DNA from 2 places in the Stenotrophomonas sp. STEN225 genome. Region 1 is predicted to be linked to the other one. Evidence: predicted binding sites of a transcription regulator. Region 1 holds the regulator's gene; the other holds the start of a gene.

Region 1 (20,315 bases):
TCTTGACCACGACCTGCTGCTGACCGACCAGTTCGTCCACTTCCAGTGCGATCTTCTGCCCGTCGCCTTCCACCACCACCACCAGCGATTCGCTGCCGGGCATGCGGGCGCCGTACCCGTAGTACTCGCTGAGGGACAGGATCGGCAGGTACTCGCCACGCACGCGCAGCACGCGCCCTTCGCCGGCCATGCTGCGGATGTCCTCCGGCTGCGGCTGCAGGGCTTCCAGCACATAGGCCAGCGGCAGGATCAACGTCTCGCCCGCCACCGCCACGGTCATGCCGTCGAGGATGGCCAGGGTCAGCGGCAGCCGGATCAGGGTACGCGTTCCAGTGCCCAGGCTGCTTTCGATCTGTACTTCACCGCCCAGTGCCTGGATGTTGCGACGGACGACGTCCATGCCCACGCCGCGCCCGGAGAGATCGGTGACGGCGTCGGCGGTGGAGAAGCCCGGTTGGAAGATCAGGTCCCAGACCTGCGAGTCGGTGGGATTGTCGGGCACGCTCAGGCCGCGTTCGGCCGCCTTGGCGAGGATCCTGGCGCGATCCAGGCCGCGTCCGTCGTCGCTGACTTCGATGACGATGTGGCCTCCCTGGTGCGACGCCGCCAGGGTGATGGTGCCGGTCTCGTCCTTGCCTGCGCCCTTGCGCACGTCCGGCATTTCCAGCCCGTGGTCGATGGAGTTGCGGACCAGGTGGACGAGCGGATCGGCGATCTTCTCGATCAGGCCCTTGTCCAGTTCGGTGCCTTCACCGATGGTGCGCAGGCGGACCTGCTTGCCGAGGCGGGTGGAGAGGTCGCGGACCAGGCGCGGGAAGCGGCGGAACACGGCGTCGACCGGCAGCATGCGCACGCCGATGACGGCTTCCTGCAGGTCGCGGGTGTTGCGTTCGAGCTGATCCAGGCCGGCGAACAGGCTCTCGGCAAGCACCGGATCCAGCGCATGCGAGACCTGCTTGAGCATGGCCTGGGTGATGACCAGTTCACCGACCAGATTGATCAGCGCGTCCACCTTGTCGACACTGACGCGGATCGAGGTTTCCGCATCCTGGCTGGTGCCAGGGGTGCCACTGGCGGCAGGGGCGGCGGCAACGGGGGGTACTGCAGCAACGGGCGTGGAAGGGGCGTTGGCTGTTGTATCGGGGGCGCGGGTGGCCAGGCTTGGCGGCGCGGCCGGACGGATGTCCAGTTCGCAGTCGTCCAGCACCCACGCAAAGGTGTCTTCGATCTTGCTGCGCGGCACCTTGCCGACCAGGCCGAGGTCCCACGCAAGATGGGCTTCGAGAGGGTCAAGCTGGGCGAAGCCGGGCAGGCGTTCGAGCCGCGCAGCGACCTGCAGCGAGCCGAGATGTTCCAGTTCGCGGATGATGCGCAGCGGGTCATTGCCGCTCATGAACAGTGAGGGCGCGGGGGTGAAGCCGATCTGCCAGGCTTCGGGCGTATCGTCCACCGGTGCTGCGGCGGCAGCCGCGGCCGGGGCGCTGGCTGCCGGCTGGCCGGACAGCACTGCCTCCAGCCGCGCCTTCACCGCGGCGACGGCCGCCGGATCGGCCGCCTGGCCGTGCTCGGCCTCGCGCAGCAGGGCGCGCAGCACATCCACGGACGACAGCATCGCATCGACCGCGTGGCCTTCCAGCGCGCGCTTGCCGGCGCGCAGTTCGTCCAGCAGCGTTTCCAGTACGTGGGTGAGCGCGGCGATGGCATCGAAGCCGAACGTACCGGCACCGCCCTTGATGGAGTGGGCGGCGCGGAATACCGAGTTGATGATCTCCGCGTCCTGCTGCCCCGACTCCAGGGCCAGCAGGCCGGCCTCCATCGCGTCGAGGCCTTCGCGGCTCTCTTCGAAGAAGGTGGCGTGGAAGCGTTGCAGGTCCATGCTCATGCAGTGGTGATCCGGAAGCGAAGAAGGGGAGCGGTGCGGGGCTATCAGCCCAGCACTTTCTGCACGGTGGCGACCAGCTGTTCCGGGTTGAACGGCTTGACCAGCCAGCCGGTGGCGCCGGCGGCCTTGCCTTCGGACTTCTTGTCGGCGGCGGACTCGGTGGTCAGCATCAGCAGCGGCGTGAACTTGTAGTCCGGCAGCTGGCGCAGCTCGCGGATCAGCGCAATGCCGTCCATGTTCGGCATGTTGACGTCGGTGACCACCGCGTTGAAGCGCTGTCCCTTCGCGCGGCCGAGCGCGACCGCGCCGTCTTCAGCTTCTTCGACGGCAAAACCGGCCGAGGTGAGGGCGAAGGACACCATCTGGCGCATCGACGCCGAATCGTCCACCACCAAGATACGTGCGCTCATGCAGCGTTCTCCACAGATTTCAGGTTGTCATGGGGTACGTCCAGGCCCAGGGCCTGGGTGACGCCCAGCAGGCGCGCGGCGTCACGGAAGGTTGCAGTGCAACCGTGGAAGCCGGTGTCCAGGCCCGCCTCGCGGCGTGCCTGCACGAATGCACACAGCACCTGCACGGCGGCGGTGTGGACGCGGCCGACCTGGCTTGCATCCAGGGTCAGCTCGCCAACCTGCGCTACCAGCGGGGCGAGGCGGTTCTTGAGCTCGGTGCTGGTCTCGATGCCGAGATCCTCACCCAGTTCGACAGTGCTCATCGTTGCTCCGGACAAACGGTTCCGTCATCCATATCGGCACCCGCCAGGGGTTCTTTAGGGGGCGGTGAGGCCCTGCGTGCCCGTTCCGACGGGCCCGGGCAACGCGTGGCCCCCGCCTCAGTTGAGCAGGCGGGTGGCGTCGAGCAGGATCATCGGCCGTTGGCTGACGCGGGCCACACCACGGAAGAGGTCGTTGGAGATCTGGCAGATGCGGGCGGTATCCGGTGGCTCGATCTGCGAATCAGTGAGATTGGCGACGTCTTCCACGGCCGAGACGCGCAGGCCGATGGTCTCGCCGTCTTCCTCCAGCACCACGATGCGGGTCTGTGCGTCGTCCTCGGCCGCCGCTGCGCCCAGGTGCAGCCCAAGGTCCATCACGGGCACCACCTGGCCGCGCAGGTTCATGATCCCCAGCATCGCCGGCGCAGTGCCGCGCAGCGGCAGCAGGGGTACCGGCAGTACCACCTCCTGCACTTTCAGCAGTTCCAGTGCATAGGCCTGGCTGCCACAGCGCATCCGCAGCCAGCGCGAGGTGCGCTCGTTCGCGCGGCGGTGCTGCGGATGCGGGCTGTTGGCGGGCCGATGGGCCTGCGCCTGCAGTTCCTGCCAGCTGGCAGGGCGGCTGGCGGCGGGTGCTTCGAGGGCGACACGCGGCGGTGCAGCCGCTACCGGCGGCGCAGCGGCGGGTGCCGGGGGCACGATCCGCGCGGGCGCCACCGGATCCACCCCTTCGCCGCTGGCGGCGGCCTCGAAGGCAGCCTGCAGCGCGGGGCTGTCGGTGTGGGCCAGCAACGGGCTTTCCGCGCCGTCGGTCTCGTAGATCACCTCATCGGGCAGATCGTCCCAGGTCGGCTGGCGTTCGGCAGCGGCCGGTGCAGCGGACTGGCTGGCGGCCTCGAAGGCGGCCGCCAGAGCGGCGTCATCCATGGGCACCACGTCGCTGCTGCCGGTTTCGTAGATGACCTCTGCCGGCAGGTCGTCCCAGGTCGGCTCGCGTTCGGCGATCGCCGCCGGAAGCACCGTGTTGCCTGCATCGGGGCTGGCCGCCACCGGGGCGATCGCTTCGCCCAGCAGCTCGTCCAGATAGTCGTCCAGCACACCGGTGGTGTTCATGCGGCCTGCTCCAGCGCGCGCGCATCCTCGCCAAGGATCCAGTTCAGCGCGCGACGGTAGGCCGCGAGCCCGCGGCCGGGATAGTCCTCGCCGACGCTCGGCAGGGTCAGGCCGGCCGCGTTGCTGACCCGCGTGTCGATCGGAATCGCATCCTCCCAGACGCGTGCGCCGTGACGGTCCTGCATGCTGCGCAGTGATTCGTTGCCGGTGCGGGTGCGGCGGTCGAACAGGGTGGGCAGGATCGAGATCGGCAGCGGGCGCCGGCGCGAGCGCTCGACCATCTCACCGGTGCGCACCATGCCGTCCAGCCCGTGCAGTGCCAGCGGCTCGGCCTGCGTCGGAATGATCAGGCGGTCCGCTGCCGCGAGCGCATTGATCATCAGCAGGCCGAGTGTGGGCGCGCAGTCCAGCAGGATGTAGTCGTGCTGGCCCTGGTGCCGTGCCAGCGCGTTCTGCAGCGCCAGGCCAAGGCCCGGCTGGTTGGCGCTGCGGCGCTCCAGCGTGGCCAGTGCCGGCTGTGCACAGACGTAGTCCAGGCCGCTGACGCTGCTGGTGTGGCAAAGGCTGGACAGCTCGGCCGGAGGTGCGCCGAACAGCTCAAGTACGCCGGTCGGTGGCGGGTCCACCGGCACGCCGAAGGCGCGGCTGAGCGAGGCGTGGGGATCAAGATCGATCAGCAGCACGCGATGGCCCTGCGTGGCCAGGTTGCGACCGAGGGCCAGGGTGGTCGTCGTCTTGCCGACTCCGCCCTTCTGGTTGGCGACTGCCCAGATGCGCATGGGTTTACTCCTTCATTGCCGGGGGAGCGGCGGCGCCGACACGGCTGCCAGCCGGCACCGGTGGCAACTGCACCGGTGCGATGGGGGACGGGGAGGGCACTGTGGCGGGTGTTGCCGCAGGCCCGGCGGACGGGTCGGCCGCGCCGTTGGCGGCGTTCAGGCGCTGGCCCAGCGGGTCGACCGAGTGCGAGGTGTCGGCCAGGATGATGACCATCACCCTCCGGTTGCGGTTGCGACCCTGCGCACTGTCGTTGTCCTCGCGCGGGCGGAACTGGCCGTAGCCGACCATGGCCAGACGCGAAGGCTGCAGGCCCTGGTCGGCGAACAGGTGGACCACGCTGGCGGCCCGCGCGGCCGACAGTTCCCAATTGGAGGGGAAGGTGGCGGTGGCGATCGGCACATTGTCGGTGTGGCCTTCCACCCGCACGCTGTTGGGTACGTCGCGCAGCACACCGGCCAGGCTGGACAGCGTCCCGCGCGCGTGCACGTCCAGCGCCGCCGAGCCGGTCGGGAACAGGATGTCGCTGTTGATCTCCACTTCGATCCACAGCTCGGTGCGGCGCACGCTGATCATGCCGCGCTCGATCAGCGGCGACAGCGCGGCGGTCAACCGGTCGGCGATGCTGCTGAGCTGGCGCTCGGCACGGGCGATCTGCTGCTGGTCGTGCACCGAGACCGGCATGCGCATCTGCGAGGCCATGGCCGGCAGCAGGGTAGGGTCGTGCGAGGGTGCCGGTGCGGACGGGCCGATCTTGGTGCCGGACTTGATCACCGAAGGACTGTCCCAGCCGCCCCCCTGCACCTGCTTGTTGCCGACCTGCACCGGATTGATGGTGCGCGGCGCGCCACCAAAGGCATCGGTGAGCGCATCGGCCATGATCCGGTACTTGCCTTCGTTGATCGAGGAGATCGCATACATCACCACGAAGAAGGCCAGCAGCAGCGTCATCAGATCGGCATAGGGGATCGCCCATGCTTCATGGTTGGCGTGCTCTTCGTGGTGTCTGCGGCGGGCCATGTCAGTGCAGGAAGCCGGACAGGTTGGTTTCGATGTTCCGCGGGTTCTCGCCCTGCGCGATCGAGATCAGGCCTTCGATGACCATCTCGCGGTCGCGGCTGTTGTGGGCGATCACTCCCTTCAGCTTGGCGGCGATCGGCAGGAACAGCAGGTTGGCCGACGCGATGCCGTAGATGGTGGCGGTGAAGGCGGCGGCGATGCCATGCCCCAGCTTGCTGGGGTCGGCCAGGTTCTTCATGACGGCGATCAGGCCCAGCACCGCACCGATGATGCCCAGCGTCGGCGCATAGATGCCCATGCCCTCGAAGACCTTGGCAGCGGCCTGGTCACGGTGTTCCTGGCTGCCCAGCTCGATCTCCAGCATGTGCCGGATCGATTCGGGCTCGACGCCGTCGACCAGCAGCTGCAGGCCTTTGCGCAGGAACGGATCCTGCTGCGCTTCCACCTGCGCTTCCAGGCCCAGCAGGCCCTGGCGGCGGGCGATGTTGCTCCACTCGACGATCTGCTGGATCAGCTCGCGACGATCGCTGTGCGGCGGGCGCACGACCCAGCGCACGATCCGGAAGGCATGCCTGAATACGGCGGGTGCGGTGTGCAGCAGGATCGCGGCGATGGTGCCGACGATGACGATCACGAACGCCGCAGGCGACCACAGGGACGCCAGTCCGGCGCCCTTGAGGATGCTGCCGCCGACCAGCGAGGCCAGGGCGAGAAAGAGTCCGATGAGGCTGAGTCTATCCATGGGTCCGGTATCGGCGTGTGTGAATGGGACTTGAGACACCGGTCGATCGCGTACAGACGGTAGTCACAGTTTCTGGTTCGCCGGGCATGGCCCGGCGCTATCGCGCGAGGCCGTTTCCGGTAGCGCCGGGCCATGCCCGGCGAGCGTCATCGCAGGCCATCCACGTCGAGGATGAGGGCCATCCGGCCATCACCGATCAGCGTCGCACCGGCGTAGCCGCGCAGGCCGCGCAGGGCCTTCGGCAATGGCTTGATGACCACTTCCTCGCGCCCACGGACCTGGTCCACGACCAGGCCGAAGCGCGCCTCGCCGGCCTGCAGCACCACGATGGTGAGCAGCGCCGAGGCGGCGGGCGTCACATCCAGCCACTGGCGCAGATCGACCAGCGGCAGGGTGTGCGAGCGACGATCCAGCACCGCCCGGCCATCGAACCAGCCCAGCGAGGTGCGCGGTGCATGCAGCACTTCCATCACGCGCGCCAGCGGCAGCGCATAGACGTCCTCGCCGGCCTGCACCAGCAGGGTTGGCAGGATCGCCAGGGTCAGCGGCACGCGGATCAGGAAGCGGCTGCCCCGGCCCAGTTCCGACTGGATCTGGATCTGCCCACTGAGCTCGCGGATGCGCGACTGCACCACATCCATGCCGACGCCGCGGCCGGAGATGTCGGTCACCTGCTGCTTGGTGGAGAAGCCGGGCAGGAACACCAGGTGCAGACATTCCTCGCTGCTCAGCCGGGCCGCCGCCTCCGGGTCGATCAAGCCCTTTTCGCGTGCTTTCGCGCGCAGTTTTTCCGGATCGATGCCGGCGCCATCGTCCTGCACCTCGATGCTGACGTAGTCGCCTTCCTGCTGGGCCGACAGACGCACGTGGCCCATGCGTGGCTTGCCCTGTGCTTCGCGCAGATCGGGCATCTCCACACCATGGTCGATGGCGTTGCGGACCAGGTGCACCAGCGGGTCGGCCAGGGCCTCGACCAGGTTGCGGTCAAGCTCGGTTTCGGCGCCGACCAGCTCCAGGTCCACTTCCTTCTTCAGCGAGCGGGCGACATCGCGGGCGACCTTGGGGAAGCGCGAGAACACCTTGCCGACCGGTTGCATGCGCGTGCGCATCACTGCCGACTGCAGGCGCGCGGTGGCGATGTCCAGGGTCGACACGGCGCGGTCCAGTTCCTCGTCGCGCAGGCGCGCACGCAGGGTCTTGAGCCGGTTGCGCGACAGCACCAGCTCGCCGATCAGGTTGACGATCGCATCCAGCCGCTTGGTATCCACGCGCACGGTGTGCTCGGCCTCGGCCACCGGTTTGTTGGCGGGGGGCTTGGCCGCGGCGGCCGCCGGGCGCGGTGCGGGCAGTGCAGGCGCCGCCGCCGGGGCAGCCACGGGTTTCGCGCCGGGGGCGGCGCCGCCGTGCAGCTGGTCCAGCAGGGCTTCGAACTCATCCTCGCTGATCAGGCCATCGTCGGCGTTGGCCGGCGTCGCCACTGCGGTGGGGGCGTTGCTGCCGTGCAGCTGATCGAGCAGGGCCTCGAACTCGTCGTCGGTGATCAGGTCGCCGGCGGCGGGCGCGGCCGCTGCGGGCGCGGCGGCGGCCGGCGCAGCAGTGCCGTGCACGTCGAACTGGGCGATCAGGTCCGGCGGGGCATAGCCGGGTTCGTTGCCGGAAGACACGGCATCCAGCATCGATTGCAGGTAGTCCAGGGATTGCTGTGCGGCATCGAAGTGATGCGGCTGCAGCACCGCCTGGCCAGCGCGGGCGGCGCCCAGTGCCTCTTCGGCGGCATGGCACAGCTCGACCATGGCGGTGATGCCGAGGAAGCCGGCGCCGCCCTTGAGCGTGTGATAGCCACGGAACACGGCGTTGAGCTGGTCGGCGTCCTGCGGCGCCTGTTCCAGCGACACCAGCTGTTCGCCGAGGCGATCCAGGATCTCCTGTGCCTCGATGATGAAATCGGCGGTGATGTCGTCGGATACCGCGCTCATGCTTACAGTCCCAGGTCCGACAACAGGTCGTCGGCGTCGTTCTGAGAGACCGCGTGGCGGTCCAGTCCCTTCAGTGCCGGTCCGGCCAGCGCCGGATCGGTGCGATGCTGCTCCGGTGGCAGGCCCAGCGCGCCAAAGCCTTCGTGCACGCGGCGGACGATGCCGACCACGCGACGGATGATCTGTCCGGTCAGGTCCTGATAGCTCTGGGTCAGGGCAATCTCGGTCAGGTTGTGGCGGATGCGTTCCAGCTGCGCATCCTGCCCCGGCTGCAGGCCTTCGGCGCGCAGCTGTTCGGTGAGGCTGCGGCACTCTTCGGCCAGGTCCAGGGTGCGGTGCGTGGCCTGTTCGGTCATCGCCACCACATGGTCCAGGCGCGCGCAGGCGTCGTCCAGCTCGCCCGCCTCGCTGGGGACGGTCGGCAGTTCGCCCAGGGCCTGGCCCAGTTCGCGGGCCAGCCGTGACAGGCCGCTCATCATCGGCTGCGTGCGTGCGGCCACCAGGGCGTCGATGCGCTGGCGCCAGGCGCTCTCGTCGCCGGATTCGAGCGCGTCGAGGGCTTCCTGCAGGCGCAGGGCGAGGGCGTTCTTGTCGACCGTGGCGTCCATCAGGCGCTGGCCGCCAGGCGTTCGAAGATCTTGCCCAGTTTCTCTTCCAGCGTCTGCGCGGTGAACGGCTTGATGATGTAGCCGTTCACGCCGCTCTGCGCCGCTTCGATGATCTGCTCGCGCTTGGCCTCGGCGGTGACCATCAGGACCGGCAGGGTCTTGAGCTTGGCATCGGCGCGGATCGCCTTGAGCAGCTCGATGCCGGTCATCACCGGCATGTTCCAGTCGGTGACCACGAAGTCGAACGGCTGGCTCTGCAGCATCGACAGTGCGGCATGCCCGTCCTCGGCTTCGGCGGTGTTGGTGAAGCCCAGATCGCCCAGCAGATTCTTGACGATGCGACGCATGGTCGAGAAGTCGTCGACGATCAGGATGCGCATGTTCTTGTTCAAAGCGGAGTTCCTTTGTTGTTCAGTCGCCCGCGGTGGCCGTGGCCGCCGCAGGCATGTTCATTCTTCAAGCCCGGCATCCGCGGCCTCGAAGATCTTCAGCCGGCCGCGCAGGCGCAGCACGGCCTGGCCGTGGATCTGGCAGACGCGCGATTCGCTCACGCCGAGCACCGCGCCGATCTCCTTCAGGTTCAGCTCCTGCTCGTAGTACAGCGAGAGCACCAGCTGTTCGCGTTCGGGCAGATGGCCGATGGCCTTGCCCAGTTCGCGGCCGAATTCGCCACGTTCCAGGACCTGCTGCGGTGTCGGTCCGCCCTGGGCGACGGTGTCCAGTTCGCCCTGGTCTTCGATGCGCGATTCCAGGCTCAGCACCTGGCCGCGCGAGGCGTCCTCCATCAGCCGCAGGTATTCGGGCAGTGGCATGTCCATGGCCGCCGCCACCTCGGTGGCACTGGCTGCACGGCCCGTGGTCTGCTCCAGGCGGCGGATGGTGGCGGCCGCATCGCGGGCGCGCCGATGCACCGAGCGCGGTACCCAGTCGCCACGGCGGATCTCGTCGATCATCGAGCCGCGGATGCGGATCGAGGCATAGGTCTCGAACGAGGCACCCTGGTCGGCGTCGTAGCTGCGCGAGGCTTCGATCAGGCCCATCATGCCGGCCTGGATCAGGTCGTCCACTTCGACGCTGGCCGGCAGGCGTGCGGCCAGGTGATGGGCGATGCGCCGCACCAGGTCCGAGTGCTGGGCGATGACCTCGGTCGCCGCCGAGCGCTGGACTTCCCTGTACTGGGCCGCGCCTTTCATGCTGCCACCCCGCGTTGCTTGAGGATGCGCTCGAGGAAGAATTCAACGCCACCGCGTGGCTCGGTGGGGGCCTGCCAGCGGGCGGTGCGACGGGCGATCTCGGTGATCGCCAGCGCCGCCGGGCTGGATGGATAGGCCTTCACCACCGGCTGCTGGCGCTGCACCGACAGGCGCAGCCAGTCATCCTGCGGCACGCAGCCCAGGTAGTTCAGCGAGACATCGGCAAGGAACTTCTCGCAGACCCGGGTCAGCTTTTCATACAGCACGCGGCCCTCGTTGGGGTCGCGCACCATGTTGGCCACCACCTGGATGCGGTCCACGCCGCGCTCGCGCGACAGCACCTTGATCAGTGCGTAGGCGTCTGTGATCGAGGCCGGTTCGTCGCAGACCACGACAACCGTGTCCTGTGCGGCCTGGCAGAAGGTCAGCACGCCGTCGGTGATGCCGGCGGCGGTGTCCACCACCATGATGTCCAGCTCGCGTTCCAGTTCGGAGAACACGTTCACCAGGCCGATGTGCTCGGCCGGGGCCAGCTCGGCCATGTGCCGCCGACCGGACGCGGCCGGCACCACCAGCACACCGTTCGGACCTTCGACGATCACGTCTTCCAGCGAGCAGCGGCCGGCGACCAGATCCGCCAGGGTGTGGGTGGGATTCAGCCCCAGGATCACGTCGATGTTGGCCAGGCCCAGGTCGGCGTCGAGCAGCAGCGTGCGCTTGCCCATGCCGGCCAGCGCCACGGCCAGGTTGGCCGAGACGTTGGTCTTGCCGACGCCGCCCTTGCCGCCGGTCACGGCGATGGTGCGCACAGGGCCGAGCGGCTCGCTTCGGGTGGCCGACAGCGGGAAGGTCTTGGTCAGCTTGGCGTACTCACGCGACGGCATGGTTCAACTCCGGGTTGCAGGGCATATCGGCCGCTCGGCGCAAATCTTCAAGGCGAAGTACAAGATTGGCCGCGCTGGCCCGGTGCAGGTCGTCCGGAACGTCCTGGCCATCGGTCACCCAGGTGATCGGCAGCGCGTGGTCCACCGCCACTGACAGGGCGTTGCCGAAGCGGCCGGTCTCATCCAGCTTGCTCAGCACCAGGCCCTGCAGGTTGGCCGCGCCGAAGCGGCGCACCACCTCGTCCATGTCGCCAAAGCTGGTATTGGCCGGCAGCACCAGCAGAGTGCGGACCTGGCGGGCGGCACGCAGCCACTGCAGCTGCGCGGCCAGGGCGCGGTCACGCGGGCCCAGGCCGGCGGTATCGATCAGCACCAGCTTGTAGTCCTTCAGCCGCTCCAGCAGCTGGTCCAGGTCGGTACCGCTGTTGGCTTCATGCACCGCGATGCCGAGCTGGCGGCCATAGCCGTACAGCTGCTCGCGGGCACCGATGCGCAGCGTGTCGGTGGTGACCAGGGCCACATCGCGCGGCGCGTGCTTCTCGGCGAAGCGCGAGGCGAGCTTGGCGATGGTGGTGGTCTTGCCGGCCCCGGTTGGACCGACCAGAGCGATCACGCCGCCTTCTTCCAGCGGATCGACCGGCGCGATCGGCAGCCTGCGCGAGATCAGGCCCAGCATCAGCCCGCGGCCCCGGTGGGCTTCGGTATCCAGCGGTATCTGCATGGCCACATCGCGGGCCAGCCCGGCATCGAATCCGTACTCGTCCATCAGGTCCAGGGCGGTCGCCCGCACCGGGCAGCCGCGCAGGCGCTCGTCGGTGAAGCGGTTCATCTCGCGCTCGATGACCTGGCGCATGCCGGCCACTTCGTGGCGCAGCTGGCGGATCTCGGCATCGTCCTGTGCAACCACCGTCAGTACCGGCGCCGGGGCAAGGAGCGGCGCCGGCGCCGGCGCGGTCTCCGCTTCAGCGGCAGCGGCAGGGGCTGGCGTGGTCTCGGCAACGTCCTGCGCGTACGGCGGCTCGGGGTGCACGGACTCGGCCTGCGCAGTGGCCGCAGTGGTGATCGGCAGCGGCGGCGGCAGCACTGCCGGCGCGGGGGATTCGTGATGCTCGTCCTGCGGCGGGTCGATCAGGAAACGGGCGCGGTTGGCGGGCGCCGGTGCGGGAGCCACGACGGCGCTCGCGAACGGCGCGAAGATCTGCTCCGGCAGTGCCGGATCGTTGACGGTGGCACGCGCCAGGGTGGCAGCGAAGCCGGAACTGCCGCGGGTGGGCACGATCTCGTCCGCACTGTCCAGGGTGCGGCCGGTGGCACCGACGGCCGCGCGGGCGAGGGCGGCCACGGCCGATGTGGTGGCCGTCACCGGCTGCTGGGCAGGTGTCGCGGAGCGGCGACGGGTGACCGCGGCGATCACTGCATCCGCGGCGGTGCGCGGTTTCGGCGGCGGCGGAGCTACGTCGCGCCGCGAGGCTTCCAGCGCGCGTTGCACCGCGCTCTCGTCATAGTTGGCTGCGGCGACGATCTCGACGCCTTCCTCGATCCGGCGGTTGGACAGGATCACAGCGTCGGGACCATGTTCCTTGCGCACCAGGTTCATGGCCGAGCGCATGTCGGCGGCGACGAATCGTTTGATTTTCATGCTGTGGTCACGGGACGGGGACGGCGGGGTGGTGGTGGGAGAACGCGGGTGGTCGGTGGTCTGCACGGAACGGGTTCCCCTTGGCATCTGTCTGTTGCGGTGGTTCGAAGGTGGTGTCTGTTTTCTGACGCATCGGTGGGCGGCGTCAGCTGATCGTTCCGACCAGCTTCAGGCGCTTGTCCTCCGGCACTTCGCTGTACGCCAGTACCGACAGCGACGGAACGCTGTGACGGACCAGGCGTGCCAACGCGGCACGTACCGGGCCGGGAACCAGCACGACCGCGGGCTCGTTGCGGGCTTCCTGCTTGCTGACACATTCGGCCAGACTCTGATGCAGTCGCTCGGCAAGCCCGGGTTCCAGCGCGGCGCCGTTGCCCTGCGTGGACTCCTGCAAGACACGTTCCAATTGCGGGTTGAGGGTGAACACCGGCAGCTCCGCCGACATTCCGGCGATCTCCTGCACGATGAAGCGGCCGAGCGCGGTGCGCACTGCGGCGGTGAGCGTGGCCGGGTCCTGGCTGGACGGCGCGTGCTCCACCAGTGCTTCGGCGATCTTGCGCAGCTGGCGGATCGGAATGCGTTCCACCAGCAGGTTCTGCAGCACCCGCACCACGGCCGACAACGGCAGCGCCTTGGGCGTCAGATCTTCGACGAGCTTGGGTGCGCTCTTGGCGAGGTTGGCCAGCAGGTGCTGCACCTCTTCGTGGCCCAGCAGCTCCGGCGCATGCTCGCGGATCAGGTGGGAAAGATGGGTGGCGACCACGGTGGCCGGGTCGACCACGGTGTAGCCCATGGTTTCGGCCTGGGCGCGCTGGTGCGGCTGGATCCAGGTAGCGTCCAGGCCGAAGGCGGGATCCTTGCCGGCGATGCCGTCCAGCGGGCCGAGCGCACTGCCGGGGTCCAGCGCCAGTTCGCGGTCGGGATGGATCTCGGCGGTTGCCACCGGCACGCCATGCACCAGCACGCGGTAGCCGTTGGCCGGCAGTTCCAGGTTGTCGCGGATGTGCACGGATGGAATCAGGAATCCCACGTCCTGGGTCAGCTTGCGCCGCACACCCTTGATGCGTGCCATGAGTTCGCCGCCCTGATTGCTGTCCACCAGCGGAATCAGCCGGTAACCGACCTCCAGCCCCAGCGGGTCGACCGGGCGCAGTTCGTCCCAGCTCAGTTCCGCGGTGGGGGCCGGCGCCGCCGGTCGGCCCAGCGCACTGACCGCGCCGGGGTCGCTGCCGGCAGCGTCGCTCGGGGCCGGGGCCTGTCCCTTCCGGTACAGCTTCCAGGCGATGAAGCCGAGAATGGAGGCAAGCGTCAGGAAAGCGACGTTGGGCATGCCGGGCACCAGGCCGACCAGGCCGATGATGCCGGCCGTGATGGCCAGGGCACGGTACTGGCCGAACACCTGGCCGGTCATCGCCTGTGCCATGTCCTGCGAGCGCGAGGCACGGGTGACCAGCATCGCCACTGCGCTGGAAACCAGCAGGGCCGGCAGCTGCGCCACCAGACCGTCACCGATGGACAGCAGGGTGTAGGTCGCAGCGGCATCGCCGAACGGCATGCCATGCTGCAGCACGCCCACGGCGAGGCCACCGAGCATGTTGATGAACAGGATCAGGATGCCGGCAATCGCATCACCCCGGATGAACTTGCTGGCGCCGTCCATCGCGCCATAGAAGTCGGCTTCCTCGCGGACCTCCTCGCGGCGCAGCTTGGCTTCTTCGCGCGTCAGCAGGCCGGCGTTGAGATCGGCATCGATGGCCATCTGCTTGCCGGGCATGGCGTCGAGGATGAAGCGCGCGGTCACTTCCGAGACACGGCCGGCGCCCTTGGTGATGACCACGAAGTTGATGATGGTCAGGATGGCGAACACCACGATGCCGACCGCATAGTTGCCGCCGATCACGAATTCACCGAACGCGGCGATGACCTTGCCGGCCGCGTCGTGGCCGTTCTGGCCATTGAGCAGAATGACGCGGGTGGAGGCCACGTTCAGCGCCAGCCGCAGCATGGTGGTGACCAGCAGCACGATCGGGAAGATGGTGAAATCCAGCGGGCGCTTCACGTACACCACCGCCAGCAGCACCATCAGCGAGATGGCGATGTTGAAGGTGAACAGCGCATCGAGCACGGGCGCCGCCAGCGGCACCACCACCATCGCCAGCAGCGCCAGCACGATCAGCGGTGCGCCGAGGCCTTGGCGGATCATCTCCAGCAGCCGGCGGGTGTTGAATCCGGACGAGGCCTGCGCGCTCATGCCCGGCCTCCCTTGCCGAATTCATCCACCTCGATGTGCGGGGCGCCCGGCATCGGGCCGGTGCGCCAGGCGCGCAGCTGGTAGACGTAGGACAGGACCTGGGCCACGGCCGAATACAGTCTCACGGGGATTTCCTTTCCGAGTTGGCCTTCCCGATACAAGGCGCGTGCCAAAGGCGGGGCGGAGACGATGGCGACCTTGTTGCCATCGGCGACTTCACGGATGCGCAGGGCGGTCTCGTCCACGCCCAGCGCCACCACGGTGGGCGCGTTCATGGCGCCGCCCTCGTACTTCAGGGCCACGGCGTAGTGGGTCGGGTTGACCACCACCACGTCCGCGGTGGGCACCGCTTCCATCATCCGGCGGTTGGCCATCTGCTGCTGGAGCTGGCGGATGCGGCCCTTCACCTCCGGGCTGCCTTCGCTTTCCTTCATTTCCCGCCGCAGTTCCTCGCGGGTCATCTTCAGCTTGCGCATCCAGTTCCAGCGCTGGTACGGCGCGTCGATCGCCGCCAGCACCAGCATTGCCCCGGCGGTGGCCAGCAGCAGTCGCAGGGTGAAGCCCAGGCCATCGGTGATGGCGGTTTCCAGTGGGTGGTGGATCAACCCGCGCAGGGTGTCGAAGCCGCTCCACACCACCAGTCCGGCGGCGACGCCCACGAACGCCACGCGCAGCAGTGACTTGGTGAATTCAGCGATGGCTTCCGGCCCGTACAGACGTTTGAGGCCGGCCAGCGGGTTCAGCCGATTGATGTCGGGCATCATCGCTTTGGCCGACCAGCGCAATCCGCCCATCACCAGCGGGGCGACGAAGCTGGCCAGCAGGCAGACCAGCACCAGCGGGGTGATCACCAGCATGAACTGCAGCAGCAGGTCGCCAAAGTGGCCGAACAGTTCCTTCGGGTTCTGCCGCAGCCCCTGCTCGGGACTCAACGCCTGTTTCATCCATTGCGTGGCACCACGGCCGATCGAGCCGCCCATGGCCATCACCGCCAGCACGCCGCCACCGAACACCGCGGCGGTCCCCAGTTCGCGGGAACGCGGCAGGTTGCCCTGTTCCCGGGCCTCGCGCAGGCGTTTTTCGGTGGGTTGTTCGGTCTTTTCGCCGGCGGATTCGTTCTCGGACATCACGGGCACTGCGGCAGGGGATGCCGGGCTGCCTGCAAGAACTGTTCCGCGGCGCGTGGTTCACCGCCGGGGCAACGCCCGACGCTAGCCGGGCAGGGCCGGCCGCAGCGGGATGCTCAGCGTGCTGTCGCTGTGCCAGTCCACCTGCAGGGGCTCACCGGCATCGGCGGCTGACTCGTCGCTGACATCGCGTCCGGTGCCGTGGTTCACCTGGTGCATGGCGTCCTTGAGCACGTCCACCTTCACCAGCAGTCGGCTGCCCGCGCCCACACGGCGGGCGACCATGCGGGTGCGATCGAAGGGCAGGTCGGTCCATCGCCCCGGCACCAGCAGCTGCCGCGCGGTCGGGTCGCGTACGTGGCTGGCCCGGCCGACGTAGTAGGACAGCTGCATCCGGCGCCCATCGGGCAGCAGCTCGTACAGGGTGACCGTGAAGTCCATGTCGCGCTTGTTGATGCGGACCTTCAGATCGCCCGAGAAGCGTCCGATCAGGTCCATCGGTGCTGGGAAGGGCTCGGAGAGGAAGGTCAGTGCCGTGTCCGGCTCGTCCCCGGCGGCCACGATCGGGAACGGATAGTAGCCATGCCGGACCTCCGTGCGGTCAGCGAGGTCCACCGTCTGCCGCAGCGTTCCCGGCGTTGGCCGCTGTTCCTGCAACGGGTGATGGTCGCCCTCAGCGGATGCCGACAGGTAGTACGTGCGATGGCCGCCCGCAGCGGCATCAAGGGTGGCTGCATGCCCCCAGGTGTTGCTGCCCATCAGCTGGAAGTTGACCTGGTCGGCCAGAAGCGCCGGGCGCGGGGCACCGCGAAGTACGTGGTCCAGCCACTGGAAGGTCAGCGCAGGCGTATCGAACTGCGCGACCGGGTCCACCGTGTAGCCGCGCAGCTGCATCGGCTTGCTGGCGGCCTGCGCACCGCCGTGGTCATACGGCCCGATCAGCAGGACATGATCGGCGTCCGGCCGGTAGCGCATGTGATCGGTGAAGTACTGCAACGCGGAAATCTGGCCGTCGTCGTAGTAGCCGGTAATGGTCAGCACCGGAATGCGGATGTCCCTGAAGTCTTCGGCGTACGGCACCATGGCCTGCCAGTAACCATCATAGGCCGGGTGGGCGAGCCAGCGCTGCAGCCAGGGATTGGGGGTGCCATCGATCTGGTCGATCTGCCGGTACGGCCGGCCGGAGGCATACCAGCGGCCGGGCAGCTGTGACCACCGGTCCTGCTGCCCGTAGGTGTCGGTATCCAGCATCGGGCCATTGGCCACGTAGAAGGCCCAGCCGTAGTTGGCGCTGAGGAATACGTTGTTCTCCATCGGCAGGCCCTGGCCCGGAATGGCAGCCACGTAGGGCACGATGGTCTTCAGTGCCGGATGGTGATGGCGCGCTGCCGCCCATGCGGTGAATCCTTCATAGCTGCCGCCATACATGGCGACCCGACCGTCGCTCCAGGGCTGGCGGCTGACCCAGTCGATCGCGGCATTGGCGTCCACCCCGTCGTGTTCGTAGGGGGCGATGGTGCCGGTACCCTGACCTTTTCCGCGTGCGTCGACCACGATGCCGGCGTAGCCGTGGGCTGCGGCCAGCAGCATCTTCAGACGGTTCTTGGGCGGGTCGGTGTAGATGGTGAACAGCATGGCCGTCGGCAGCGGCGCGGACGCGCTGCGGGGCCGTGCCAGCTGTGCGGACAGCACCACCCCTTCGGCCACGGGGATACGCACTCCGCTGTCGATCACGAAGCGGCGTTGCTGTTCTGCGTCAAGCAGTGCAGGGGCGAGTGCCGCAGCCAGGGTCTGCGCGCGCAACACAGCCTGCAGGCGCACCAGCTCCAGCGCGGCTGACTGCGGCACGGTGGCGGCATCGGCCTGTGCCGCAAGCGCCTGCGTCAGCTGCGCCTGTACCGCAGCGGGAGGCAAGGCAAGCGCTGCATCGGCCTGCACGGCGGCAACATCATCCAGGCCAGCAAAGGCCGAATGGAAGGCGCGCGAATACGCTTCCGCATCCCGCGCGCCAGTGCTTGCCAGCAGCATCGGCATCCAGCGCTGGGCCGCCGCGCCATCGCCGGCAGCGGCCAGCGTCGCGCGCAGCTTCTCGATCATGGCGCGTGCCTCGGCGTAGCGACCCGTGGCCAGCAGCGCATGGCAGCGCTGTGCATCGGTCAGCGTTGCCGACTGCAACAGCTCCGTACCCAGCGCCTGCAGTGCCGTATCCACCTGTGCTGGCGGCGCATCGCGGGGCAGCGACCACCGCAGATCGCTGGCGGCCACGCGGGTGCAGGTGAGCGCCAGCAGCAGGCCAGCAAGAAGAGCGCGTAAGGTCACGGGGTGTTCCTTGCAATGGCGGGCGCGTGGCCATCATACGGTGGGTGGCCGCCCGCCGCGGAGAGTCCGACGTTACCCCGGCGGGGCCGGTGGGGGCGGGGTCTGCGCCAGCTCCACCCGTGGCCGCGGCAGGTCGTGCAGTTGCATGAAACGGCCCGCATCGACCGGGCGGCCGAGCAGGTAGCCCTGCAGGTAATCGCACCCCAGCCGCTCAAGGTAGGCACGCTGGGCAGCCGTTTCCACGCCCTCGGCAACAATGTCCATGTCCAGTGCATGGCCCAGCGCCACGATCGCCGATACGATCACCACGTCCTCCGCGCTGTGTTCGAGATCGCGCACGAAGGCGTGGTCGATCTTGATCTCGGTGGCCGGCAGGCGCTTGAGGTACAGCAGACTGGAGTAGCCGGTGCCGAAATCGTCGATGGAGATGCCGACCCCCAGCACCGACAACGCCTGCAGCAGCCGCAAACTGGTGTCGGTGTCGCGCATCACGGTGCTTTCGGTGATCTCCAGCACCAGGTTGCGCGGCGTGATGCGATGCCGCTCGATCACGTCGCGCACATCGCGCAGCAGGTGCGGCGAGCTGAACTGGACCGGCGACAGGTTGACCGATATCGACCAGCCCTCGTGGCCGGCGTCGTGCCAGTGCCGCAGTTGCAGGCACGCCTGGTCCAGCGCCCAGCGGCCGATCTCGTTGATCGCGCCGCTGCGCTCGGCCAGGCGGATGAAGCGATCCGGTGGAATCAGGCCCTGTTCCGGATGACGCCAGCGGATCAGCGCCTCGGCGCCGGCGACCTTCTGGGTGGCCACGCGGATCTTCGGCTGGTAGTGCAGGAACAGCTGTTCGCTGCCGATCGCCCTGCGCAGGTCGGCCAGCAGGCGGAACTGCTGTTCGGCGCTGTCGTTCATCCAATCCGCAAACAGGACAAAGGAGTTTCGGCCGGATTCCTTGGCCTGGTACATCGCAGCGTCGGCGAAGGCCATCAGCTGGCGTTCGCTGGCGGCGTGGTCGGGGCAGATGGCGATGCCGATGCTGGCAGTCACCTGCAGTTCGTTGTCGGGCAGCAGCGGGCCGCCTCCCACCGCCTGCAGGATGCGCCGGGCCAGGGTCGGCAGGTCCTCGTCATGGTCGATGCGCACCACCAGCACGAACTCGTCGCCGCCGAGCCGCGCCAGCAGGTCGTTCGGCCGCAGCAGCTGGCGGGTGCGCTCGGCGACGGCCACCAGCAGGGCATCGCCGGCCTGGTGGCCATAGGCATCGTTGACCTGCTTGAAGCCATCCAGGTCCATGAACATCACCGCGAAGCGGCTGCCGCCCTGTTCGGCTTCGGCCAGTGACTGCACGATGCGCCGTTGCAGCAGCAGCCTGTTCGGAAGGCGGGTCAAGGGGTCGTGCAGCGCGGCCTGGGTCAATTCCTCCTGCGCATCCGTCAGCGAGGTGCTCAGCATCGCGTTGCGAAGGCGCAGCAGCTGCGCTTCCACCCGCTGGTCCAGCCAGGACACCACCAGCACCACCGCCAGGATCGCGACGGTCAGCACCACCACCAGCATCGCCAGCCAGGTGCTCTGCAGGCCATCGCCCACTGCAGCGCCGCAGATGCTGCCCTGTGGAAAGCGTGCGGCGGCCATGCCGGTGTAGTGCATGCCCACGATGGCCAGACCGAGCAGGCCGGCGGCGGCCAGCCGGTCACCGACCCGGGTGCGCTGCGCGCGCAGGCGGAAGGCGACGTAGAGGGCGGTCCAGGATGCAGCGACCGCAACCAGCAGCGACAGCAGCAGCCAGCCCGTGTGGTAGTCGATGCCGGGTTGCATGCGCATCGCGGCCATGCCGACGTAATGCATGCCGGCGATGCCGGTGCCCATCAGCAAGGCGCCCCCTGCCAGGCGGGGATGTGGCAGGGTGGGCAGCGAGACCAGCCAGAGCGCGAACACCGACGAGGCGATGGCCAGGGCGAGCGACAGCAGGGTGATCGGCAGGTCGTAGCCCAGCGGAATGGGCAGGTCGAAGGCCAGCATGCCGATGAAGTGCATCGACCAGATTCCCAGGCCCATCGCGAAGCCGCCACCGA
Region 2 (7,552 bases), on a different contig from region 1:
ACCGGCCCGGTCTGATCGCCGTGACTCCTCGCCGGTCGCCGCAACGCATCACAGTTCCAGCGTTGCCCCGGCCAACTGATTGAATTTTTCTTCAGGTTCAGCCGCCGCTCGCCGCTAACGGGACACGGTCCTACGCGAGCCAGCGATGCCAGCCAGCAACGACCCCGACCCGATACCGGTACAGCGTGGGCGAATGCTGGCCGGCGTGCTGCTGCTCGCTGCGTGGCTGGGATGGACCCTCGCCGCGCTGTGGGCGCAGGCCGATGCTTCACAGCCACCGGCCGGCCGCTGGCGCGCCGCGGACGTGCTGGCGCAGCTGTCGCCCGCCGTGCTTGCCGCCAGCCATCAGCATCCCCTGCTGCTGCGGCAGTCCATCGTGTGTGGCTGCGCACCACCGGCGCGCACACCCGACGGCATCGACCTGCGGGAGGCTCGCACGCCGCTGCCCTTCGAATGGTTGGTGCTGTACCAGCAGCGCCTTGTCTATGCCGGGCCCTCCCTTCTCGACGCGGGCTGCGGCGGCCGTCCGCTCGCAGCCGCTCCACTGGTTGCGGGGCTGCTGCGCAATGCACAGGCACCCGTGATCCTTTCCCATCATTGCCCATGCCACAAGGAGTAGCGCATGCATGCCTCCACCCGTAATACCGCCGCGCCGACCGGTCAGCCGACACCGCCTTACCTGCGCACGCTGGCCGCGGGTGCCGACCGCCTGTTCCTGCTGGTCAGTGCAGGGCTGGTCCTGGCCTCGCTGGCACTGGCCGTGCGCCATGGTCAATGGACACCGTGGCTGCTGGTCGCACTGCCCGCGCTGCTGGTCAGCGCGGTGCAGATCCACCTGCAGCCCGGCAGCCGCCTCAGCCGCTGCACGACAGCGCTGGCGTGGATGGTGCTGTCGGCCACCTTGATCCACCAGACGCACGGACAGCTGGAGACCCACTTCACGGTCATCGTGCTGATCGCACTGCTGCTGTACTACCGCGACTGGCTGCCGATCGTGGTGGCCGCCGTGGCGATCGCCGTGCATCACGTGCTGTTCTTCGCCCTGCAGACGCGCGGCCTGCCGTACCCGGTATTCGCCGCCGGCAGTGGTCTGGGCGTGCTGGTCCTGCACGCTCTGTACGTCACCATCGAGGCCGGCCTGCTGTCGGTGATGGCCGTCCAGATGCGCCGCCAGCTTCTGCTGCTCGGCCACGACCCGCAGCAACTGGCACACCTGGCACGCGGCCTGGCCGACGACCAGCCCCTGCCCGAGGCGCTGCATGCCAGCCAGTTCCCGCAGGACTCGCTGGCCGCCGCCCTGGTCCAAGCCAGCACCCGGCTGCTGCAGCGCCGCCAGCGCGAGCTGGCGGCCAGTGGCGAATCGCTGCGCATCCGCAGCGCGCTGGACGATGTCACCACCAACGTGATGATCGCCGACCGTGACCGCAACATCGTCTTCGTCAACCGTCCACTGCAGAAAATGCTGGCCGCCGCCGAAGCCGACCTGCGCCGTGACCTGCCGCAGTTCAGCGCCGCCGACCTGCTGGGCCGCAACATCGACATCTTCCACCGCAATCCGGCCCACCAGGCCACCCTGCTCGACCGCCTCACCGGCACCTACCGCACGCAGATCCGCGTCGGCGGCCGGGCCCTGCAGCTGATCGTCAATCCGATCATCGGCGACGACGAACAGCGCCAGGGATTCGTGGTGGAGTGGGCCGACCGCACAGCCGAGATCGAGGTCGAAGAAGAACTCGGCCATATCGTCGATGCCGCCGCGCAGGGCGACTTCAGCGGCCGCGTCGGCACCGCCGGCAAGGAAGGCTTCTTCCTGCAGCTGGCGGAACGCCTCAACGGCCTGCTGGATGCCAACGCACGCAGCATCGAGCAGATCTCGCAGCTGCTGTCCTCGCTCTCGCGCGGCGATCTCACCGTGCAGATGCAGGGCGACTTCCACGGCGTTTACGCCCGCATCCGCGACGATGCCAACACCACCATCGCCGAGCTGACCCGCATCGTCGGCAGCATCCAGGCAGCCTCCAGCCGCCTCACCGGCGCCGCCGCCGGACTGGCGCAGGGCAACGGCCACCTGGCCAGCCGTACCGAACAGCAGGCGGCCAGCCTGGAGGAAACCGCCGCCACCATGGAGGAGTTGACCGCGACGGTGCGCCAGAACGCGGGACATGCGCGGCAGGCCAACCAGCTGGCCACCGATGCGGCCGACATCGCCGGCGAGGGGCGCACGGTCGTCGGCCAGGTGGTCACCACCATGTCCGCCATTGAAGCCTCCTCGAAGAAGATCGCCGAGATCATCAGCGTCATCGACGGCATCGCCTTCCAGACCAACATCCTGGCCCTCAATGCCGCGGTCGAAGCCGCCCGTGCCGGTGAGCAGGGCCGCGGCTTTGCCGTGGTCGCCAGCGAAGTGCGCACCCTCGCCCAACGCTCGGCGGGTGCTGCCAAGGAGATCAAGGGCCTGATCGACGCCTCTGTCGGCAAGGTCAGCGATGGCGCCGCACTGGTGCAACAGGCCGGCAGCACCATGCAGCGGGTCGTGGCCGCGGTGCAGCAGGTGAACCAGATCATGGGCGAGATCTCCTCCGCCTCGCAGGAACAGAGCATGGGCATCGAGCAGGTGAACCAGAGCATCGCGCAGATGGACGCCAGCACCCGCCAGAACGCCACGCTGGTGGAGGCGTCCACCGCGGCCACCCACGGCATGGCCGAACAGGCACAGCTGCTGGCGGCCGCGGTAGCGCGCTTCCACCTGCACGGAGGGGACGACAATCGGGCGGTGATGCAGCGTGTGCGGCAGATCGCCGGTATCGAGGAATGATGCCTTCGGCCCATTCCTTCGATCCCGGCCCGGCCGATGGAAGGTGATGAAACTCACACTTCATAATCCGGCGCGGTGGCCGATATCCCCATCGAGCCACGCGCCGGCGCGCGCAGGCGCCCGCCCCTGACCACAGATTCCATGTCCGACGGCAACGACACAGCAGTGCACGATGTCCATGCGGCCGACGCCGCGGATGAACGCTTCCTGGTCCGTAATCCGCGCCAGCTGCGGCAGCTGCTGCGCTCGCTGATCGAGCAGCGCTCCCTGATAAACGCGCATATCGACGGCCGTGATCGCTCGTTCCCGACCGCGCTGTTGGAACTGGACGAAGACGAGGACGTGCTGCTGATCGATGGCAGCCCGCAGGAGGCGTCCAACCGGGCAGCCGAGCAGGCCGATCATGTGCTGTGTTTCGCCCAGCTTGAGCGCGTGCTGGTGCGCTTCCGTCTGCATGGGCTGCAGCGCGTGGACAACGACGGCCACGTCGCCTTCCGCGCTGCGCTGCCAGAGGAACTGATGCATCTGCAGCGGCGCGAACTGTACCGGCTGGAAACCCCCATCACCGACTCGCCCCAGCTGCTGCTGCCGGCTGCGGACGGACGCCCCGAGGCGTTGTCGATGCGCGTGGTGGACATCAGCGGCGGTGGCCTTGCCGTCGCGGTGCCCAGCGACTGCGCCGTGTTCGGCCTGCAGCAGCGCTACGCGGCGGTGCTGTCGCTGTCGGATGGGCCGGATCTGGATATCGAGCTGGTGGTCTGCAACCTGCTGCCGCAGCGCCAGCCCAACGGTACCGAAATCAAGCGCGTGGGGATGCGCTTCGACAGCCTGCCTCGCGGTGGCGACAGCGCCATCCAGCGCTACATCTTCCGGATCGACCGCCAGCGCAAGGCACGCCGGAACGGAGAGATGTAGCTGGCGCCGGCCGTGGCCTGGCGCCATCCGGTCCTCACCAGACGGGAATGTCCTGTCACGGCCCTGCCTAAAGTCCCCCCGCGCGGGGCCGATATCGAGCCTGACACCGGGACTTCCGGCAGAACCAGGACCCCTCGATGAACGACCAGACCCGCTCCGCCGCCAGCGCCGGCGGCGAATTCCTCAGCTTCACGCTCGGCGCCGAGCATTACGGCGTGGATATCCTCAAGGTGCAGGAAATCCGCGGCTACGATGCCGTCACCCGGGTGCCGGACGCACCGGATTACATCAAGGGCGTAATCAACCTGCGCGGAACCATCGTGCCGGTGATCGACCTGCGCCTGAAGCTGCGCCTGGAGAACGCGCGCTACGACGCCTTTACCGTGATGATCGTGCTCAATGTCGATGACCGCGTGGTCGGCATCGTGGTGGACAGCGTCTCGGACGTCATCCCGCTGTCGTCCGAACAGATCCGCCCGACCCCTGAGTTCGGCGCTGCGGTCGATACCCGGTTCATCTCGGGCATCGGCACCCAGGACGACCGCATGCTGATCCTGCTGGACATCGAGACCCTGCTGGACAGCGCGGACATGGGCCAGCCGGCCCTGCTCGAGGACGCCGCCGCCTGAGTCTGCGTACCGCTTCACGTTGCTGTCACGAAACCCTTCAGTTCCCTGCGGCGGTGCCGATAGGGGGACAGAGGCCGGCCGCGCGGGAACGCGTACCACCGGCAAAAAACCATCACCCTCCCGGAGAACCACCCCGATGAAGTCCCTGCTCGCGCTCGTTTCGGCTGCCGCCCTGGCCACCACCGCGTCGTCCGCCCTCGCCCAGTCCTCGGACATGATCCCGCCGGAACTGGCCCCGCGCTCGGTGGGCAAGGACGGCATGGTCTGCGGCAAGGTCGAGAAGGCCCGCTTCGCCGAAGGTTCCGAAGGCCAGCCGACGTTCCTGTACATGGGCGGCGCTTTCCCGCGCCACACCTTCTCGGCGCGCATCGCCGGTGAAAACCGCAGCAAGTTCTCGTTCCCGCTGGAAACGCTGGAAGGCAAGACCGTGTGTGTGATCGGCAAGATCCAGCGTGATGCCTCGCGCGCCGAGATCGAAGTCAGCTCGCCGGCCGGCCTGAAGCTGGCCAACATCAAGTAATCCGCTGTCCGTCGCAGTCACGCCGGTCCTGGTGCCGGCGTGGCCGCCGCCGCAACCGGGCCCGATGCCCGTGCGCGTCTGCCTTAGGAGATCGCAACGCCCATGCCTTGGATCAACAACCTGAAACTGATGCCGAAGCTGATGGTGACCTTCGGCGTCATCCTGCTGGTGATGCTGCTGCAGGGCATCGTCGCCTATCGTGGCCTGCATTCGCTGAACAACGTCACCACCGAGTTGGCCGGATCGCGCATGGAAAGCATCCGCCTGGCCGGCGAGATGCGCGGCATGCTCGGCGAGTACCGCAACAGTGCCTACCAGCAGCTGATCCGTGCCAGCGATGACGTCAAGGCCGACGCGCGCAAGCAGGCTGCCGCGCTGCGTACCAGCATGGACAGTTCCATCAAGGACTATCCGAAGCTGGTGGACAACGCCCAGCAGAAGAAGCTGTTCGACACCTTCGCCAAGGACTGGAAGGACGCACTGGCCTCCTACGACAGCGTCACCGAGATGCTGGAACTGGACCTGCCGGACGACGCCATCGATACCTTCGTCGGCGAGACCCGCACCAAGCACCGCAAGGCCGCCGCGGCGCTGGAAGCCCTGATTGCCGAAGACAACCGCCTCGCACGCGCCTCGCGCGAACAGGCCGAATCCACCTATGCCGCTTCGTCCGTCCTGACCGTGATCGCCCTGCTGGGTGGCGCCGCGCTCGGCCTGGTGCTGGTGTGGCTGTTCGCCCGCGCCCTCGTCGGCAGCGTGCGTGGTGCCGTCTCGGTGGCCAATGATGTCGCCGGCGGCAAGCTCGACGGTCACATCGATGTCAGCCGCCAGGATGAAGTGGGCGAACTGATGCAGGCCATGCAGCGCATGCAGCGTGATCTGCGTGAGCGCATCGAGACCGACCAGGCCATCGCCCGTGAGAACCTGCGCATCCGGACCGCGCTGGATTACAGTTCGACCGGCGTCTACCTGACCGATGCCAACAACACCATCGTCTACAGCAACCGTGCCCTGCAGCAGACGTTGAGCCAGTACCAGGACGATGTGCGCCGCGACCTGCCTGACTTCGATGCGCAGGACTCGCTGATCGGCAAGCCGGTCACGGTGCTGGAACACCGTGGCGAGATGGACCCGTCCCTGCTGGCGAACCTCAAGCAGCACGGCGTGGCCCGCCGCCCGATGCAGTACGGCGATGCCCAGTTCGCCCAGGTCGTGTCGACCATCCGCAACGAGGACGGCGACACCGTCGGCTGCGTGGTGGAATGGCGTGACCGTACCCAGGAAGCGCAGGTCGAGGCCGAAGTGGCCCGGGTGATCGCCCGCGCCGCCGCCGGCGACCTGTCCGGCCGGATCGAAACCAGCGACAAGGAAGGCTTCTTCCTGCAGCTGGCCCAGCAGATCAACGGCCTGCTCGACGCCAACGCCGGCAGCATCGAACAGATTTCCGGCCTGCTCGCCGCGCTGTCGCAGGGTGACCTCACCGTGCGCATGCATGGCGACTACCAGGGCGTATTCGCACGCATGCGTGACGATGCCAATGCCACTGCCGCGCAGCTGAGCGAGATCGTCACCCGCATCAAGCAGTCCAGCCGGGCAATCAGTACTGCCGCCGGCGAGATCGCCTCCGGCAACAACGACCTGTCGCGCCGTACCGAACAGCAGGCCGCCAACCTGGAAGAAACTGCCGCCTCGATGGAGGAGCTGACCTCCACCGTGCGCCAGAACGCCGAGCACGCCCGCCAGGCCAACCAGCTCGCCATCGGTGCCCATGGCGTCGCCTCCCAGGGCGGCGAAGTGGTCGGCCAGGTGGTCACCACCATGTCCGCCATCGAAGCTTCCTCGAAGAAGATCGCCGAGATCATCAGCGTCATCGACGGCATCGCCTTCCAGACCAACATCCTGGCCCTCAACGCCGCGGTCGAGGCCGCCCGTGCCGGTGAACAGGGCCGCGGCTTTGCGGTGGTCGCCAGCGAAGTGCGCACCCTCGCCCAGCGTTCGGCCGCTGCCGCCAAGGAGATCAAGGGCCTGATCGACGACTCGGTGGGCAAGGTCGCCGATGGTTCTGCGCTGGTGCACAAGGCCGGGGCCACCATGGGCGAGATCGTCGCCTCGGTGCAGCGCGTAACCGACATCATGGCCGAGATTTCCGCGGCCTCGCAGGAACAGAGCGCCGGCATCGAGCAGGTCAACCAGACCGTGGTGCAGATGGACGAGACCACCCAGCAGAATGCCGCGCTGGTGGAGGAAGCCACCGCCGCTGCGCGGGCCATGGAGGAACAGGCAGGCCATCTGAGTGAAGCGGTGTCCATCTTCGTGCTCGATGAAGCCGAAACCGTGGTCGCGCCCCGCGTCGCCGCCCCCGCCCCGCGCACCGCTGCACCCGCCGCCCCGGCGCCGGCTGCACCGCCGGCCCGCCGCAGCAGCGGCGGTCGCCCGATGGCCGCGGAACTGGCCGACGGAGACTGGCAGGAGTTCTGATTCCTGCCTGACCTGACGCACGACAACGCCCTGGCCCTGCGCCGGGGCGTTTTCGTTTAAGGGGCATCTGATTGTCCAGCCAACGGCGAAGCCCCTCGGAGTGGCCGCGGAGAGCTGCGGATTTCCTTCGTTTGGGCCAGGAGGGTGGGTCGCGCAGGGGACGCCGTGAATACGTCCCTGTAGGCTCGGGCGCGC

Evidence for each region. The regulator FliA, encoded in region 1, starts transcription of late flagellar genes. The targets are predictions, from matches to a motif close to TAAAGTTTNNCNNNCNNNGGCCGATAA.
Region 2: ACVOJ1_RS18805 (chemotaxis protein CheW) is a predicted target of FliA. The motif match lies at 3,799-3,825, and genes of this name have one in related genera.

The regions. Positions count from the first base shown of each region.
Region 1 is NZ_JBRRBV010000006.1:211,168-231,482, reverse strand. It holds gene ACVOJ1_RS08685 (chemotaxis protein CheA) at 1-1,882, opposite strand, end outside; gene ACVOJ1_RS08680 (response regulator) at 1,927-2,292, opposite strand; gene ACVOJ1_RS08675 (STAS domain-containing protein) at 2,289-2,597, opposite strand; gene ACVOJ1_RS08670 (chemotaxis protein CheW) at 2,715-3,710, opposite strand; gene ACVOJ1_RS08665 (ParA family protein) at 3,707-4,489, opposite strand; gene motD (flagellar motor protein MotD) at 4,494-5,507, opposite strand; gene ACVOJ1_RS08655 (flagellar motor protein) at 5,509-6,249, opposite strand; gene ACVOJ1_RS08650 (chemotaxis protein CheA) at 6,396-8,225, opposite strand; gene ACVOJ1_RS08645 (protein phosphatase CheZ) at 8,228-8,833, opposite strand; gene cheY (chemotaxis response regulator CheY) at 8,833-9,225, opposite strand; gene ACVOJ1_RS08635 (RNA polymerase sigma factor FliA) at 9,283-10,026, opposite strand; gene ACVOJ1_RS08630 (MinD/ParA family ATP-binding protein) at 10,023-10,910, opposite strand; gene flhF (flagellar biosynthesis GTPase FlhF) at 10,897-12,549, opposite strand; gene flhA (flagellar biosynthesis protein FlhA) at 12,695-14,800, opposite strand; gene flhB (flagellar biosynthesis protein FlhB) at 14,797-15,927, opposite strand; gene ACVOJ1_RS08610 (CocE/NonD family hydrolase) at 16,012-18,246, opposite strand; gene ACVOJ1_RS08605 (putative bifunctional diguanylate cyclase/phosphodiesterase) at 18,319-20,315, opposite strand, start outside.
Region 2 is NZ_JBRRBV010000033.1:348-7,899, reverse strand. It holds gene ACVOJ1_RS18820 (hypothetical protein) at 146-619, shown strand; gene ACVOJ1_RS18815 (methyl-accepting chemotaxis protein) at 623-2,815, shown strand; gene ACVOJ1_RS18810 (flagellar brake protein) at 2,957-3,730, shown strand; gene ACVOJ1_RS18805 (chemotaxis protein CheW) at 3,868-4,359, shown strand; gene ACVOJ1_RS18800 (hypothetical protein) at 4,496-4,879, shown strand; gene ACVOJ1_RS18795 (methyl-accepting chemotaxis protein) at 4,982-7,357, shown strand.